4 regions of the Exiguobacterium sp. K1 genome follow, and region 1 is predicted to be linked to each of the others. Evidence: riboswitches for the same ligand, from Rfam matches in the RefSeq annotation. Region 1 holds a riboswitch; each other region holds the start of a gene.
The links. A riboswitch is a leader RNA that binds a small molecule or an ion and turns the genes downstream of it on or off. The one in region 1 is predicted to bind S-adenosylmethionine.

Region 1 (3,791 bases):
CGATGTTTGTTTTGAACTTGATGTTTTTCGGGTTTTCTGCGATGTCTTTGAGCTGTGCATCGGTTGTTTTACCGTCTTTCAACTTGATCAGCCCTTCGTTTTGAAGGAACGTCAAGACACGTCCGCGTTCAGCGACGTTTGAGCTCGTTAAGATCGTTGCACCTTTTGGCAGTTCATCCAAAGACTTGTATTTTTTAGAGTAGACACCGAGCGGTTCGACGTGAACGCCGCCGGCACTCGCGAATTTATAGTCTTTGTTTTCTTTTTCCTGTTGCTCCAGGTACGGCACGTGTTGGAAATAGTTCGCATCGATTTCTTTTTCAGCAAGTGCTTTGTTCGGCAGGACGTAATCCTGGAACTTTTTGATTTCGAGTTTATAGCCTTTTGCTTCATATTCTTTTTGGACGTGCTCGAGAATTTCAGCATGGGGAACGTTTGACGCTCCGATGACGAGTGTTTTTGAATCGCTGCTGCCTGATGAAGATTCTTCTCCACATGCTGCAAGACTGACTGCTAAGACCGATACGGCTGCTGTGCCTACGAATTTTTTCCAAAGTTTCATGAATGATTCCTCCCAAGGTTAAATAAAATAGGTGTTACCGTTTATCGATGGCTTTGACAAGCAGGTCACCGATAATTTGAATGATGAAGACGATGACAAGAATCAACAGTGTCGCGATGACCGTGATGTTATTTTGTGAACGCTGGAATCCTTCGATGAAGGCCATGTCCCCCAGTCCACCACCACCGGCTAACCCGGCCATTGCCGTGTAACCGACGAGTGCGACAAGCGTAACGGTGATTCCTGAGACGATTGCCGGCAAGGCTTCCGGAATCAGGACTTTATAGATGATTTGAAACTTCGTTGCTCCCATCGATTCAGCCGCCTCAATGACACCCTTATCGACTTCACGAAGTGCCAGTTCGACCATCCGACCGTAAAACGGTGCTGCACCGAGAATTAACGCAGGTAATGCAGCCGTTGGTCCTAAGAATGATCCGACGATGATTTTCGTGATCGGGATCAACAGAATCAATAGAATGATAAACGGGATCGAGCGGAAGATATTGACTAAAAAGCTGAGCACGGAATATAGTGTCCGGTTTTTAAACAACAATTCTTCGTTCGTCGCATATAACAACAGACCAATTGCCAATCCAAGGACAAACGTTGCGAGCCCTGCAACGGCCGTCATATAAACGGTGCTGCCGGTTGCTTCCCAGACCATATCCCAATCCACATCTGCAAAAAATGTACTCATCGGTGATCCACCTCCACTTCAACGTCACTCGCTTGAAGTTTGGCGATGACCGCTTGTGCTTCCTCTTCCGAACCGAGCAACTGAATGAACAGCGTTCCGAGTGCTCCGTCCTGCGTCTGTCCGACGTTTCCGCCGATGATATTGAATAATAAGTTCGAATCTTTCATGACTTCGGCAAGGATCGGACTTTCCGCCGTCGAACCGACAAACGTCAGCTGGACGATTTTCCCGGTCGGATAGCGCTCGCGTAATTTCGCAAACGTCAATTCGTTTTCAGACGGTGACGTCAATTGTTTGACGAACTCTTTTGTCATCGCCTGTTTCGGGTGACGGAATACTTCAGCAACCGGTCCCTGTTCGACGATTTTCCCGGCTTCCATGACGGCGACCCGGTGACAGATTTTTTGAATGACATGCATCTCGTGTGTGATCAAGACGATGGTCAGTTTTAATTTTTTGTTGATGTCGACCAACAACTCGAGGATCGAGTCGGTCGTTTTCGGATCCAGCGCACTTGTCGCTTCGTCACAGAGTAAGACGTCCGGATTGGATGCCAGTGCCCGGGCAATCCCGACCCGTTGTTTTTGTCCACCTGACAGTTGCGACGGATACGCGCCTTCACGTCCGTCGAGTCCGACGAGCTGAATCAGTTCGGCAACCCGTTCTTTACGACGGGCTTTCGGATAACCGCCGAGCTCAAGCGGGAACATGATGTTTTCTTCGACTGTCCGTGACCAAAGCAGATTAAAGTGTTGGAACACCATCGAGACGTTTTTACGGACGCCCCGTAATTCTTTTGGTTTGAGCGTCGTCATTTCGACACCATCGATTTGAATCGAGCCGCTCGTCGGTGCCTCAAGCATGTTCAGCAAACGAATCAGTGTTGATTTCCCTGCCCCTGAATAACCGATTATTCCAAAAATTTCACCGCGCTCGATTGACAAGTCGACATTGACGACGGCTTCAACCGATCCGCGCTTCGAGCGATAAATCTTTCCTACATCCTGTAAGCGAATCAATACGGTCCCTCCTAAACATAAAAAAAGTGCGCACGTTTTAGAGCAAACGCGCGCACTTTTTCAGTACACAAAACCATTTGCTCTCATCTTGCAGACAATCGTCTGCTGGAATTAGCACCACTTCGGAATAAATTCCGCGGTTGCCGGGTTTCATCGGGCCAGTCCCTCCACCACTCTCGATAAGAGTTATCGGTATTTAGTTATTTTTAATATAATCTGAATATTAGCAGGGGTTATTTTGCTTGTCAAACAGTTTTTTCTGAAACCGGTTGAAGCAGACTGAAAGCACGTGCCAAATCTTCTTTCAAGTCTTCCGCGTCCTCAAGACCGACCGAGATCCGAACGAGACCATCCGTAATTCCGAGTTCTGCGCGACGCTCTGCCGGAATCGACGCATGCGTCATCCGTGCCGGAACGGAAATCAAACTCTCGACCGCTCCAAGACTTTCAGCCAATGTGAAGAAATGTGTCGCTTCGACGAGTTTCTCCGCATTTTCTGCTGAACCGACATCAAAACTGATCATTCCGCCGAAACCGGTCGCCTGTTTCTGTTGTGTCGCGTGACCCGGATGTGATGCCAGTCCCGGATAGAAGATGTTTGAAACGACGTCCTGTTCCTGTAAGAACTGAACGAGATCGTGTGATGTTTCTTCGATTGCATCCATCCGGATACCAAGCGTCCGTAATCCACGGACGAGCAGGAAGCTGTCCTGCGGTCCAAGAATACCGCCGGTCGAGTTCTGGATGAAGTGAAGATCTTCTCCGAGCTCGTCGCTGTTGACGACGACAAGTCCGGCGACGACGTCCGAATGACCGCCGATGTATTTTGTCGCGCTGTGCAGCACGATATCTGCGCCGAGTGCGAGTGGTTGTTGCAAGTAAGGTGTCGCGAATGTGTTATCGACGACGAGTTTCAAGTTGTTGCGTTTCGCGATCTCAGCAACTGCTGCGATATCTGTCACTTTCAACAACGGGTTCGTCGGTGTTTCGACATACAGCATCTTCGTGTTGTCTTGCACCGCAGCTTCCGTCGCCGCGAGATCCGTCGTATCGACGAACGTCACTTGGATGTTGAACTTCGGTAAGACACGCTGCATCAAACGGAATGTCCCGCCGTAGACGTCATCGGTCATGACGATGTGGTCACCTGATTCGAGCAGGTTAAAGACAGCGTGAATCGCTGCCATCCCTGATCCGAAGGCAAAACCGCGTGCACCGCCTTCAAGATCGGCAATCAGACGTTCGATGCTCGTCCGTGTCGGGTTCGCTGTCCGGGAATACTCATATCCTTCTTTTAACTGACCGATTTTTTCCTGTTTGTATGTGCTTGTTTGATAAATCGGGGGTGTAACGGCACCTGTTGCTCGATCGACGCCTGTTCCTCCATGAATCAATGCTGTCTTTTTACGCATGTGTCTCGTCCACCTTTTCAAAGATTTGTTGGCTTAAATACCGTTCGGCACTGTCCGCGAAGACGGTGACGATGGTACTGCCTGGAAAACGATGTGCC
Region 2 (3,791 bases), on a different contig from region 1:
GCTTGCCGTCACAAGGAATTCCGTCGGACTGCTGTTTGTCCGAATAGCGAGGTTACCGCTTGTACCGGGAAACCAGTCCCGCGCTGCGAACTCCTGTTTGATGGCGCAGAGTTCTTCGTATCGTTTCAAAAAGGTCATGCGTACACCTCCGTTGTCTGCAGATGATCAACAATGTCGTAAAATGTTTCAAATGGTGTGTATGCAATCCCGTGCTGTTCGCACAGCGTAATCAGATAATCGCGGGCATAGACATGATCCGCTTGTTTCGCCAGTTCAAAATCCGTCACGGAGTCACCGATCGCGACGATAATATCGCCATCCTGCTTGAGCTTCCGGGCAATCGACGTTTTACAACACCCGCATTGATTGTTGCATGCTGCATCGCAAGTGTGCGGCCACTCAATACGAATCGTCTCCCCGCTGAAGTCACTGCCGTTGCAGTAAATCGCTTCATCTGTCAGTAACTCTTGAAGAATCGGTTGGACAAAAAAGTCGATTCCGCCGCTGACGATCGCAAAGTCAATCCCGTTTGATTTCGCAAAGGCGAGTAAGGTCTTAAAGCCGGGACGGATGACAGCCCGCTGTTCCAAAAAATCAATATAGTCCTGTTTGCGATCCGAGGGGAGCAACCGGAACATCTGTCCGACACCGGACTGGATGGACAATGATTGATCGAGGACACCTTTTTTCAACGGTTCAAACGCTGCCGGGGGAGCGAATTCTTTCATCAACGCAATGATGTTGTCGTGTTCGGTCACGGTCCCGTCAAAGTCACATAAAATCCGAATCGTCATTTCGTAATCCCCCAGGCGTCGAGTGCGACCCGAAGTTCTTCCTGCCGCGTTGCGGCACTCGTCAAAGATTCGCCGGCAAGTGCTGCGTCGAGGGCCTGGCGGAAAGCAAGCACACCGGCTGCCGCGCCCTGCGGATGACCGTGAACGCCGCCGCCGGCATTGATGACGGAATCGGTCCCGAAATCACGAACGAGCTGAGCGACGAGACCGGGATGAATGCCTGCCGAGGGAACCGGAAGAATCGTCTTTGTTTCTCCGATTCGCGTGGCTTCGACGGCAATTCCGCGCGCCAAGTCTTTGGCGAGGGCGACGTTCCCATAAGGCGACGGGAACAACGTCAAATCGGCACCGGCCAGCCGCGGTAACGTCCCCAGTAAAACAGGAGCTGCAATGCCGTATTCCGGGCTTGCGATTAAGGCTCCGCTTAAGGCCGGATGATTAAAGATTGGAACGGAAATGTCCGGATCAGCCGCTAATTCGCGCAGGACATCGAGTCCATATGTAAACGTATTGAGCAGGAAGGCAGTCGCACCGGCTTCAATCAAACGTTTCGCCTGATCCTTTAAGCCGAAGACGGGACCACTCAACGTAATCGCGTAAAGCGCCCGTTTGCCGGTTTTTTCATAATGGGCATTCAGGACTTCACGTCCGATCCGTGCCCGGTCGAGTGCCGGTGTTAACGGATTATCGTACAAGATTTCATCATCCTTGACGAGATCGATGCCGCCCGCAAGCTGCGCTTCGAGTTGTTCCCGTAAAAAGGTGAGGTCCCGGCCGATGACGCCCTTAAAAATGCTCATCAACAGAGGACGGTCGTGGACTTGAATCAACTGCCGGACGCCTTCGATGCCGAATTTGGCACCGGGGAAGTCAGTGGTGAATGAAGCCGGAAGCTGTAAATCCGTTAATTTGATTTGTCCGTCGAGCGACAGTTTGCCGAAGACGGTCGTTAAGATTGCTGCAAAGTCACGGGAGACGTTGTGTTCCGGATAACGGATTGTGATGTAGCCTTTCCCGTCGTGTTCTTCCGTATGGACGACTTGTCCTTTGAACGATTCAAGCTGCTGTTGCTCCAAATGATTTAAATCGGTCCACGAACCAACGGTCAAGCCGAGCGCGATTTGTTCTGCCCGTTTTGGTAACTGATCCGTCGTTCCGAGTTGGTATGTTGCGGTAATATACGTCATATCGACTGTCTCTCCCTTGTTGAAGAATACAAAAATGGTCCCTCGTCAATGACAAGAGACCATGAAAAATTGCGCGTGGACTCTTATCTGTCAGCGTAATAGCTGCAAGAATTAGCACCGTGCCAAGTGGTCGGTTGCTGCGACATCGTAGGGCTCGTCCCTCCGTCTGCTCTTGATAAGAATTGGATGAAATTGTGAAATCTAATTGCAATTTTTACATGAGATTCGTCACTTGTCAAACTATATTTTGAAAATTTATTTTTTTGAAAATACTTCTTCTATAGAGGGTTCCGTTTTTGAAGCTGTTTCACTAAAAAATGGAATTGACAGACCCCCAGGAACGCACGTAGTATTCAAATCAACATCAATCACACGACAACTACATATGACTCTTATCGTGAGTTGGCAGAGGGAATTGGCCCGAAGACGCCGCAGCAACCGACCATCCGGCACGGTGCTACATCCAACAGACATTCGTCTGAGAGATAAGAGGACGGAATATTCTACCGCGCCTCTTTTCTTTGACGAAAAGAGGCGTTTTTTCGTGTGATCACCAAGGAGGAAAACAGAATGGGATATCAAGCATTTACAGTACAGGACGCGATTGAACGGGTCCGGACACTCGGATTGATCGGCAATGAACCGGTGACGGCAGAGGAAATCGGAGATGGAAATTTAAATCTCGTTTTCCGGATTCAGGCAGGGGAAAAACGGCTGATTTTAAAGCAGGCGTTACCTTATGCAAAAGTCGTCGGGGAAAGCTGGCCGCTGTCGCTCGAACGGGCCTGGATTGAACAATCGGCCTTAAAAGAATTCGCGAAAGTCGCCGTTCCGTTTGTCCCGCATGTCTACCATGCGAGCAAAGAAGAAGCGTTCACGGTGATGGAAGACTTGTCACATCTGACAATCGTCCGGGGCGGACTGCTTGAAGGGGAAAAGTATCCGTTGCTCGCGGAACACATCGGTTCGTATTTGGCGCGGACACTGTTTTATACGTCGGATTTTGCCGTCGGACCGGTCGCGAAAAAACAGATTGCCCGTCAGTACTACAATCCGGATCTGTGCGATATCACGGAAAAACTAATCTTCACGGATCCGTTTTATGATGCAGAAACGAATGCGATTGAAGCAGGTCTCGAAGCGGAAGTTGACCGGATTTGGAACGACGCGGAACTGAAACGGGAAGTCGCGAAGCTTGAAGCCTTGTTCATCACGAAGGGCGACGCATTGTTGCACGGCGACTTACATACAGGCAGTATTTTTGCCTCGGCGGAAGAAACGAAAGTCATCGATCCCGAATTTGCGTTTTATGGACCGTTCGGATTTGATGTCGGTCAATTTATCGCACATCTGTTTTTTGCCGCGTATCCGGACTATGACCGGTTGCGGGATGAGCGGATCAAGGATATCGATACATTCTGGCTGACGTTTGCTTCGACGTTCAAAGCGTTATGGGAACGGGAAGCGGTCGAGCCGTTCCGGACGGCAGACGGACTGGTCGATGATGTTCTTAGCACGATTTTACAGGACGCACTCGGATTTGCCGGTTGTGAACTGATTCGCCGGACGATTGGATTGGCATTAGTTGCAGACTTGGAGCAAATTTCGGATTCGACCGTTCGCCTTGAACGAAAACGCCATGCATTGCGGCTTGGTGCTGCTTTGATTAAACGCCGGACGGAATGCAAGACGTTTACCGATCTGCGGAATTTTGACGTGACGGAGGAACTCAGCCGATGAGCCAATTCGTTCAGAGCATCATCTATGAAAACCGGACGGTGACAATTTTGGATCAGACCCGTCTTCCGGA
Region 3 (3,791 bases), 360 kb from region 1:
TGGAAAGTTACCGGTTCAAGTGTTCAAGCCGGCAATCGATGACCGGTATCATGAGGAACACGTCGTGTCGCACGTCGGCAATTCGGTCATCGCGATTCCGATGGCGACGAGCCGTGATGTCTATGCAGCAGTGGCGGAAGAGACGCAAATCGTCGCAATTGACGAAGTTCAATTTTTTGACGATGAGATTGTCGCCGTCATCGAAGCACTGGCTCAAGATGGCAAACGCGTCATTTGCGCAGGCCTCGATCAAGATTTTCGGGCAGAACCATTCGGCAAGATGCCTGAATTATTGGCACGCGCAGAATTCGTGACAAAACTTCAGGCGATTTGTCTGTCGTGCGGCGATCCGGCATCGCGGACCCAACGATTGATTGACGGAAAACCGGCCAACTACAATGATCCGATCATTCTGGTCGGGGCATCTGAGTCCTATGAACCACGTTGCCGCCATTGCCATCAAGTACCGGGAAAACCACAACCGTTGCAGGAATGGAAAAAGCAGCAGCACAATTAAGAAATGTAAAAAAGCGAACGATTCCCGGCAGTCAGACCGAAGAATCGTTCGCTTTTTTTTTGAAATCAACCGGTCTGTGTCAACCGGCTGAACTGTTCGACGAACTGAAGTGTTTCGCGGACAATCGTCTTTTGGTCGTGATCAAGCGTTGCGACGTGATAGGAGTCAAGCAGACAGTAACTGCGCTTATCCGCCGCACCGATCGTCCGGTACAAATAATCGGAACAGACCGGCGGCACGACATGATCCTCGGCAGAATATAAAATAAGTGTCGGAATTTGAATTGCCGCAAGGGCTGACCGTGTCTCCTTAATCAGTCGTAACAGTTCCGAAGCGCAGACAGCGGGGACGAAATCATAGATGATTTCAAAAGCCGACTGTTTAATATCAGGCGCACTTTCCGGCAGATAGACCGGACAATCGGTGAACGATAAGGCTTCATAGGCAGGGACGGACAAGGCGGCATTGATGGTGATGATTCCTGCGACCGGGAGACCTTCAGCGGCAAGTGACAGGGCAAGTGTTGCCCCCATCGATTGGCCGACGATGAAGACGGATTCGCATCGTCCCGCCAATTGTTCAAAGCCGTCCCGGACGCTCTGCTTCCAGTCATCGGCCGTCGCCGCTTCGAATTCTCGCAGATCCGTCCCATGCCCGTGCAGGCGTGGCGCATGGACGGAAAAACCGTGTGCGGCGAACTGTTCTCCTACAGCCCGAACACTTTGCGGCGTTGCATTAAAACCATGACAGAGCAAAATGCCGACGGATCCGCGTCCTAAGGAAAAGGCTTCGGCACCCGGTATAACAGGATAAACCATACTCATCATCTCGTCCTCCATTTCAAAAATAAAAACCCGTTTGGCTTTGGACGCAAACGAGTTTCTCGTGTGTATCATCCAAAGCAGCTGCTTTGCTGGTCGGAGCACCTTGCCGATCGGCAGGTTGCCGTGGAGTCCTAGAGCCAGGTCTCTCGTCCACTCTTGATATATCGTATAGGAATTGTCGGATTAATCATTGAGAAGATGATAGCATTGACGGAAAGGGATTGTCAAACTCTCTTTAATGGCATCAAAACTTATGCAAGGATCCGGTTTGTCCCGGGACAGCAATCGATATGGGTCATATGGTTTATTTTTGAAAATATGGTTGACCTTTAAAAGATCTTTCTGTAGTGTAAAAATTAGTTTTACGACATAAGTTCAACCGGCAACAACACACATACGAATTTCATACCGCAACACTTATCCAGAGAGGTGGAGGGACTGGCCCTACGAAACCTCGGCAACAGACTCATTATGAGCACTGTGCCAATTCCATCAGACAATTGTCTGAGAGATGAGTCGAGTGGATTCTGCCATTGTGCGGATCCAGGTCTCTTCTTGTTTCTTAAGAAGAGACCTTTTTTGTATTTTGAAGGGGGAAAAAGTGGTGATTACATTCAAAAATGTAAAAAAAATCTATGAAACAAATGATCAATCGATCGCTGCGCTGAATGGCGTGGATCTTGAAATCCGAAAAGGCGAAATCTTCGGCGTCATCGGTTTCAGCGGAGCCGGGAAAAGTTCCTTATTACGTTGCGTCAACCTGCTTGAACGGCCGACATCCGGCAGTGTGACGGTCGATGGACAAGATTTGACGACACTGTCGGCGAAGCAATTACGGGAAGCGAAGCAACACATCGGGATGATCTTTCAGCACTTCAACCTGCTGGATTCGAATACAGTGTTTGCGAATGTCGCAAAACCCCTTGTCTTAAAAGGTGTCAAAAAAGATGAGGTCCAGCGGCGGGTCACGGAACTGCTCGAGTTCGTCGACCTGGCAGATAAAGCCGATCATTATCCGGATCAGTTATCGGGCGGGCAGAAACAACGGGTCGGCATCGCCCGGGCACTCGCCACCCAGCCGTCGGTCCTGTTGTGTGACGAAGCGACTTCCGCCCTCGATCCGCAGACGACCCAACACATACTGCGTCTGCTGAAGCAAATCAATCAGGAATACGGCATCACAATTTTACTGATTACCCATGAGATGGGGGTCATCCGCGAGATTTGTGACCGGGTCGCCGTCATCGAAGCCGGTCAGCTGATTGAATCGGGGACCGTGTTCGACGTCTTCTCAAATCCGCAGACGGCGACGGCGAAAAACTTCGTCCGCTCTGTCATGCAGGATGAGATTCCGGCCTCGGTTCAAAAAGTCATCGACCAACGGGATGCCGGCCATCACATCTACAAAATCAACTTCCTCGGGGCAGGGACGGGACAACCGCTCTTATCGCAGGTCGCGAAACGCTTTGATGTCGATCTCAACATCCTGCACGGCAGCATCACGGAACTGCAAAACATCCCGTTCGGCAGTCTGCTCGTTGAACTGATTGGCGATGCGGCAGAAATCAAGCGGGCACTACAATATATCGATCAATCGGATGTCATCGTCGAGGAGGTGCTCGCAGATGCTAGTTAATTACACGGACATCTGGACTGCTTTTCTGCAGACGTTGACGATGGTCGGACTGTCATTACTCTTCTCGACATTGATTGGTTTACCACTCGGGATTCTGCTTGTCGTGACACGCAAAGGAGCGTTGCTCGAACAAATTCCGTTCTTCAATGTCTTAAGCGGCATCGTCAACATCTTCCGGTCCGTTCCGTTCATCATTCTGCTCGTGGCAATCATTCCGCTGACACGTTTGATTGTCGGCTCGTCGATCGGAACGCAGGCGGCAATCGTCCCGCTCGTCTTTTATGCGGCACCGTACATTGCCCGCCTGATTGAAAGTTCATTGCTTGAAGTCGATACCGGTGTCCTCGAGGCGGCGGAAGCGATGGGGGCAACACCGTTGCAGACGATTTTCCGTTTTCTGTTGCCGGAAGCTCTCAGCTCGCTTGTTCTGAACCTGACGATTGCGACGATCGGTTTGATCGGCGCGTCAGCGATGGCCGGGGCGATCGGCGGCGGCGGACTTGGTGACTTGGCGATTACCTACGGTTACCAACGGTTTGATACGACGGTCATGATCATCACGGTCGGAATTCTCGTCATCTTGGTTCAAGGACTACAGACGACAGGCAATCTGTTGGCACGAAAAATTCGGAGACACTAAAAAAAGAGAGAAAAAAGGGAGAGATGGATGATGAAAAAAGGTTTAGCGATTGGTGCAGCATTAACGACGGTATTGTTTGCGGGATGTGCCGCTTCCGGAGAAGAAGATCAAAAGACAGTCAAGCTCGGAGTCAGCGGTTCTGATACACAAGTCTGGGAATACGTCGCGAAAAAA
Region 4 (3,791 bases), 190 kb from region 1:
CGTTTTTTCATATTCATTCTCTCCCTTACGATTCTCTATTTTTGGTTAACGTTTATCAGCACGACGGGCCAGAACATTGCCAAGCCCTTGAATACTTTGAACAATGATGACGAGGACGACAATTGTCACGATCATGACGACATTATCGTACCGGTAATAGCCAAAGCGGATGGCCAGGTCACCGACGCCGCCACCACCGACGATACCGGCCATGGCGGAAAACCCGATCAGGCTGATGGTCGTCAAAGTGACGGCTTGAATGATGCCGGGAAGGGCCTCCGGTAAGAGTGCACTGATGATGATCCGAAACGGTGTCGCGCCACACGCTTCTGCTGCTTCAATCAATCCCGGTGGAATCTCGCGAAGCGATGTTTCGACCAGTCGGGCGAGAAACGGAATGGCGGCGACACTCAGACTGACGGAAGCTGCTGTCGGTCCAATCGTGTTATCGAGTAATAATTGTGTCAGCGGAATTAACGCGACGAGCAGAATGATGAACGGTAACGAACGGACAATATTAACGAAAAAGTCCAAGATGCTGCGAACGACGACGTTCTGGAAAAACAATCCCCGGTCCGTGATGAATAGCAGAATCCCGAGTGGAATGCCGATGATGAGGGCGAAGCCAAGTGAGATTCCGACCATCAAAGCCGTTTCCGCTAACGCTTTCGTAAGATCCGGTAACATGATTTCAATCCGTTCAAGCCACATCCTGAATCACCTCAAGCGTATGGAGTTGTTCTTCGAGCCACGTCAGGGCCCGGTTCACGTGAAGGGTCGGACCGGTCAGGCTGACGATCAGCACTCCGAATGCGACGTTTTGAATATAATCGACCTTACCGTGGAGAATGCTGACGGAAATATCAAACTGTTTGATTGCTTCCGACAACGTACTTTCACCGGTTTTCTCACCCGTGAATTGCAGGCGGATGATTTTCCCCGGTGTCGTCCGCAAAATCCGTTCCGGTAACTCGATCTGGAGTGCCGTATCGACATAATGTTTCGTGACATCATGTGCCGGCTGACTGAACAGGTCGTATGTACGGGCGACTTCAACGACTTCACCTTGCGCCATGACGGCAACCCGGTGACAAATCTGTTTGACGACATCGATTTCATGGGTAATGAGAATGATCGTCAGGCCAAGCCGTTCATTCAAGTCTTTCAGCAGTTCGAGAATTTGTAGCGTCGTGACCGGGTCAAGAGCGGACGTGGCTTCGTCACATAACAGAACGCTCGGGTTATTCGCCAGGGCGCGGGCAATCCCGACCCGTTGCTTTTGACCGCCGCTGAGCTGACTCGGGAAATTCGTCTCGAAGCCTTCGAGTCCGACCAGGGAGACGAGCTCTTTGATCCGTTGCGGGAAGTCAGTCCGTTTGACGCCGGCAGCCTTTAAGGCAAAGGCGATATTATCGGCGACGTTCCGGGATTGAATCAGTTGGAAATGTTGAAAAATCATCCCGATGTTCAAACGCAGTTCGCGTAAGCTGCCTTTGGAGAGGCCGGACAGATTAGTGCCCGATACTTTAACCGTTCCTTGTGTCGGTGTCTCCAGTCCGTTGATCAGACGGAGCAGGGTGCTTTTTCCGGCACCGGATTCACCGATGATGCCAAAGATTTCACCTTGCTGAATCGTTAAATTGACGTCACGTAAGGCAAAAATGGGTGTCCGGTCACGAACGAACCGTTTAGTGATCCCTTTAAATTCAATCATCTGTCGTTTCCTCCCTATACAAAAAAATCGCCTTTTTCCAGTTAAGAGCAACCAGAAAAAAGCGACGAAGTGAAAATTTCGTAACTTATCTCTCAGAATGAAACATTCTGTAGGATGTGGCACCGTTCCTTAAAGGTGGTTGCCGGACGTCGTTGGGCCTAATCCCTCGGTCGCTCTCGATAAGTAGATATGCTGTTGGGACTTACTGTAACGGAAATCATTCCCATTTGTCAAACGTTTTTTCAGAATTATTCCGCAACGGTCTGGCGAAACAGATTCAATTGACCAATCCGTTCGGTTGCTTCGACGAGTCGTTCGGCGTCAGCAATCAGGCTGATCCGGACGTAACCTTCCCCGTATTCGCCAAAGAAATGTCCCGGTGTAACGGCGACATGCGCTTCGTCGAGCAGGTGATCGGTAAAGCTTTGGGACGTGTAGCCGGACGGGACCGGCAACCAGACGAAGAACGAACCGCCCGGGATCGGTCCGTCCCAACCGATTTCCTGTAACTTGCCGAACAAGGCATCACGCCGGGCTTCATACAGAGCGCTCAGTTCGCGGACACACGTCTGATCGCTTGAAAGAGCGACGGTTGCTGCCTGTTGAATCGGTGTGAAAGCACTGACGTATAAGTGTTCCTGGTACGTCTCGATACTTGCGATGACGGACGGATTCCCGATGGCGAAGGCGATTCGGAAACCGGACATGTTAAAACGTTTCGATAATGAAAACAGTTCGATTCCGACGCCTTTTGCGCCTTCCGTCTGGAGGAAACTGCGGGTCGGACCGTCGAAGCTGATTCCGCCGTAGGCGAGGTCGTGGACGACGCAAATGTCGTTCGCATCAGCAAAGGAAACCGTTTGCTCGAAGGCTTCCGCTGTCGCCGTCGCTCCGGTCGGATTGCTCGGGTAGTTGAGGAACAACATCCGGGCCCGTTCGACATCTGTCGTATCAAGTAACGTGTAGTCAGGTAAAAAGGCATTTTCCGCAAGGAGCGGCAATGTTATCGGGTAAGCTCCGGCAAGGGCGGCGCCGGATAAGTAATCCGGGTATCCGGGATCAGGAACAATGACACCTTCACCGGGATTGACGATCGTTTGCGGTAAAGCGACGATACCGGCTTTGCTGCCGAGCAGAATGGCGACTTCAGAGGCCGGATCGATGTTTACGCCAAACTCTGACTGATAAAAATCCGCGACAGCCTGTTTGAGGAAATCGTGTCCGCGAAACGGCGGGTACTGGAGGTTTGAAGCGTCATTGATTGCCTCTTTCAAGGCATCCAGAATATGTACAGGTGTCGTCTGATCGGGTGTTCCCTGACCAAGCGTGATGACGTCATGGCCGGCAGCCTTGACGGCACCGATCCGCTGGGCGAGCTCGGCGAAGACCGGAGCGGGTAACCGATCAATCGCAATCGATGGGGCGAAATGTTTCATCTGTCTTCCTCCTTGTTGGGTATTGTCGTCAAGGATAACGAATTTTCAGAAAAAAGAAAAGAGTTTTTTAATAATTGCTGATAATTGGGAAAAAGAACCGATGGCTTTCGTGTTTTTGATACACTAAACTAGAATACGATTGAATCACAAAGGAGATGATGGGATGAATCGGGCCTGGTGGAAAGAAGCCGTTGTCTATCAAGTGTATTGGCGCAGTTTTAAAGATTCGAACGGAGACGGGATGGGCGATTTACGCGGAGTAATTGAAAAACTCGATTACATCGCTTCCCTGGGTGTCGATATCATCTGGTTAAATCCCTGTTATACATCACCGGATGTCGATAACGGATACGACATTTCGGATTATTACTCGATTATGCCGAAGGCGGGAACGATGTCGGATTTGGAAGAACTGATTGCGTCCACCCATGAACGGGGATTGAAACTGATCCTTGATTTGGTAGTCAATCATACGAGTGATCAACATACGTGGTTTAAAGAATCCCGCAGCAGTCGGACAAACGAGAAAGCCGATTGGTACATTTGGCGGGACGGGGTCAAAGGAACACCGCCGAACAATTGGCGGTCGTATTTTGCGCCGAGCCCTTGGACGTGGGATGAGACACGCCAGCAGTATTACT

Region 2: linked by a shared signal. The riboswitch ahead of N7U64_RS14095 (2,3-diketo-5-methylthiopentyl-1-phosphate enolase) and the one ahead of N7U64_RS05420 (methionine ABC transporter ATP-binding protein) in region 1 are both predicted to bind S-adenosylmethionine.
Region 3: linked by a shared signal. The riboswitch ahead of N7U64_RS07185 (alpha/beta hydrolase) and the one ahead of N7U64_RS05420 (methionine ABC transporter ATP-binding protein) in region 1 are both predicted to bind S-adenosylmethionine.
Region 4: linked by a shared signal. The riboswitch ahead of N7U64_RS06385 (methionine ABC transporter ATP-binding protein) and the one ahead of N7U64_RS05420 (methionine ABC transporter ATP-binding protein) in region 1 are both predicted to bind S-adenosylmethionine.

Annotation. Positions count from the first base shown of each region.
Region 1 is NZ_JAOTIT010000002.1:14,604-18,394, forward strand. It holds gene N7U64_RS05410 (MetQ/NlpA family ABC transporter substrate-binding protein) at 1-562, opposite strand, end outside; gene N7U64_RS05415 (methionine ABC transporter permease) at 597-1,262, opposite strand; gene N7U64_RS05420 (methionine ABC transporter ATP-binding protein) at 1,259-2,281, opposite strand; SAM riboswitch class I at 2,362-2,467, opposite strand; gene N7U64_RS05425 (bifunctional cystathionine gamma-lyase/homocysteine desulfhydrase) at 2,527-3,693, opposite strand; gene N7U64_RS05430 (PLP-dependent cysteine synthase family protein) at 3,686-3,791, opposite strand, start outside.
Region 2 is NZ_JAOTIT010000008.1:17,087-20,877, reverse strand. It holds gene N7U64_RS14105 (methylthioribulose 1-phosphate dehydratase) at 1-138, opposite strand, end outside; gene N7U64_RS14100 (2-hydroxy-3-keto-5-methylthiopentenyl-1-phosphate phosphatase) at 135-794, opposite strand; gene N7U64_RS14095 (2,3-diketo-5-methylthiopentyl-1-phosphate enolase) at 791-1,981, opposite strand; SAM riboswitch class I at 2,062-2,163, opposite strand; SAM riboswitch class I at 2,371-2,473, shown strand; gene mtnK (S-methyl-5-thioribose kinase) at 2,552-3,721, shown strand; gene mtnA (S-methyl-5-thioribose-1-phosphate isomerase) at 3,718-3,791, shown strand, end outside.
Region 3 is NZ_JAOTIT010000002.1:379,233-383,023, reverse strand. It holds gene N7U64_RS07190 (thymidine kinase) at 1-517, shown strand, start outside; gene N7U64_RS07185 (alpha/beta hydrolase) at 583-1,341, opposite strand; SAM riboswitch class I at 1,404-1,507, opposite strand; SAM riboswitch class I at 1,756-1,859, shown strand; gene N7U64_RS07180 (methionine ABC transporter ATP-binding protein) at 1,946-2,977, shown strand; gene N7U64_RS07175 (methionine ABC transporter permease) at 2,967-3,617, shown strand; gene N7U64_RS07170 (MetQ/NlpA family ABC transporter substrate-binding protein) at 3,648-3,791, shown strand, end outside.
Region 4 is NZ_JAOTIT010000002.1:204,623-208,413, reverse strand. It holds gene N7U64_RS06395 (MetQ/NlpA family ABC transporter substrate-binding protein) at 1-11, opposite strand, end outside; gene N7U64_RS06390 (methionine ABC transporter permease) at 46-711, opposite strand; gene N7U64_RS06385 (methionine ABC transporter ATP-binding protein) at 701-1,714, opposite strand; SAM riboswitch class I at 1,797-1,900, opposite strand; gene N7U64_RS06380 (aminotransferase class I/II-fold pyridoxal phosphate-dependent enzyme) at 1,963-3,150, opposite strand; gene N7U64_RS06375 (alpha-glucosidase) at 3,314-3,791, shown strand, end outside.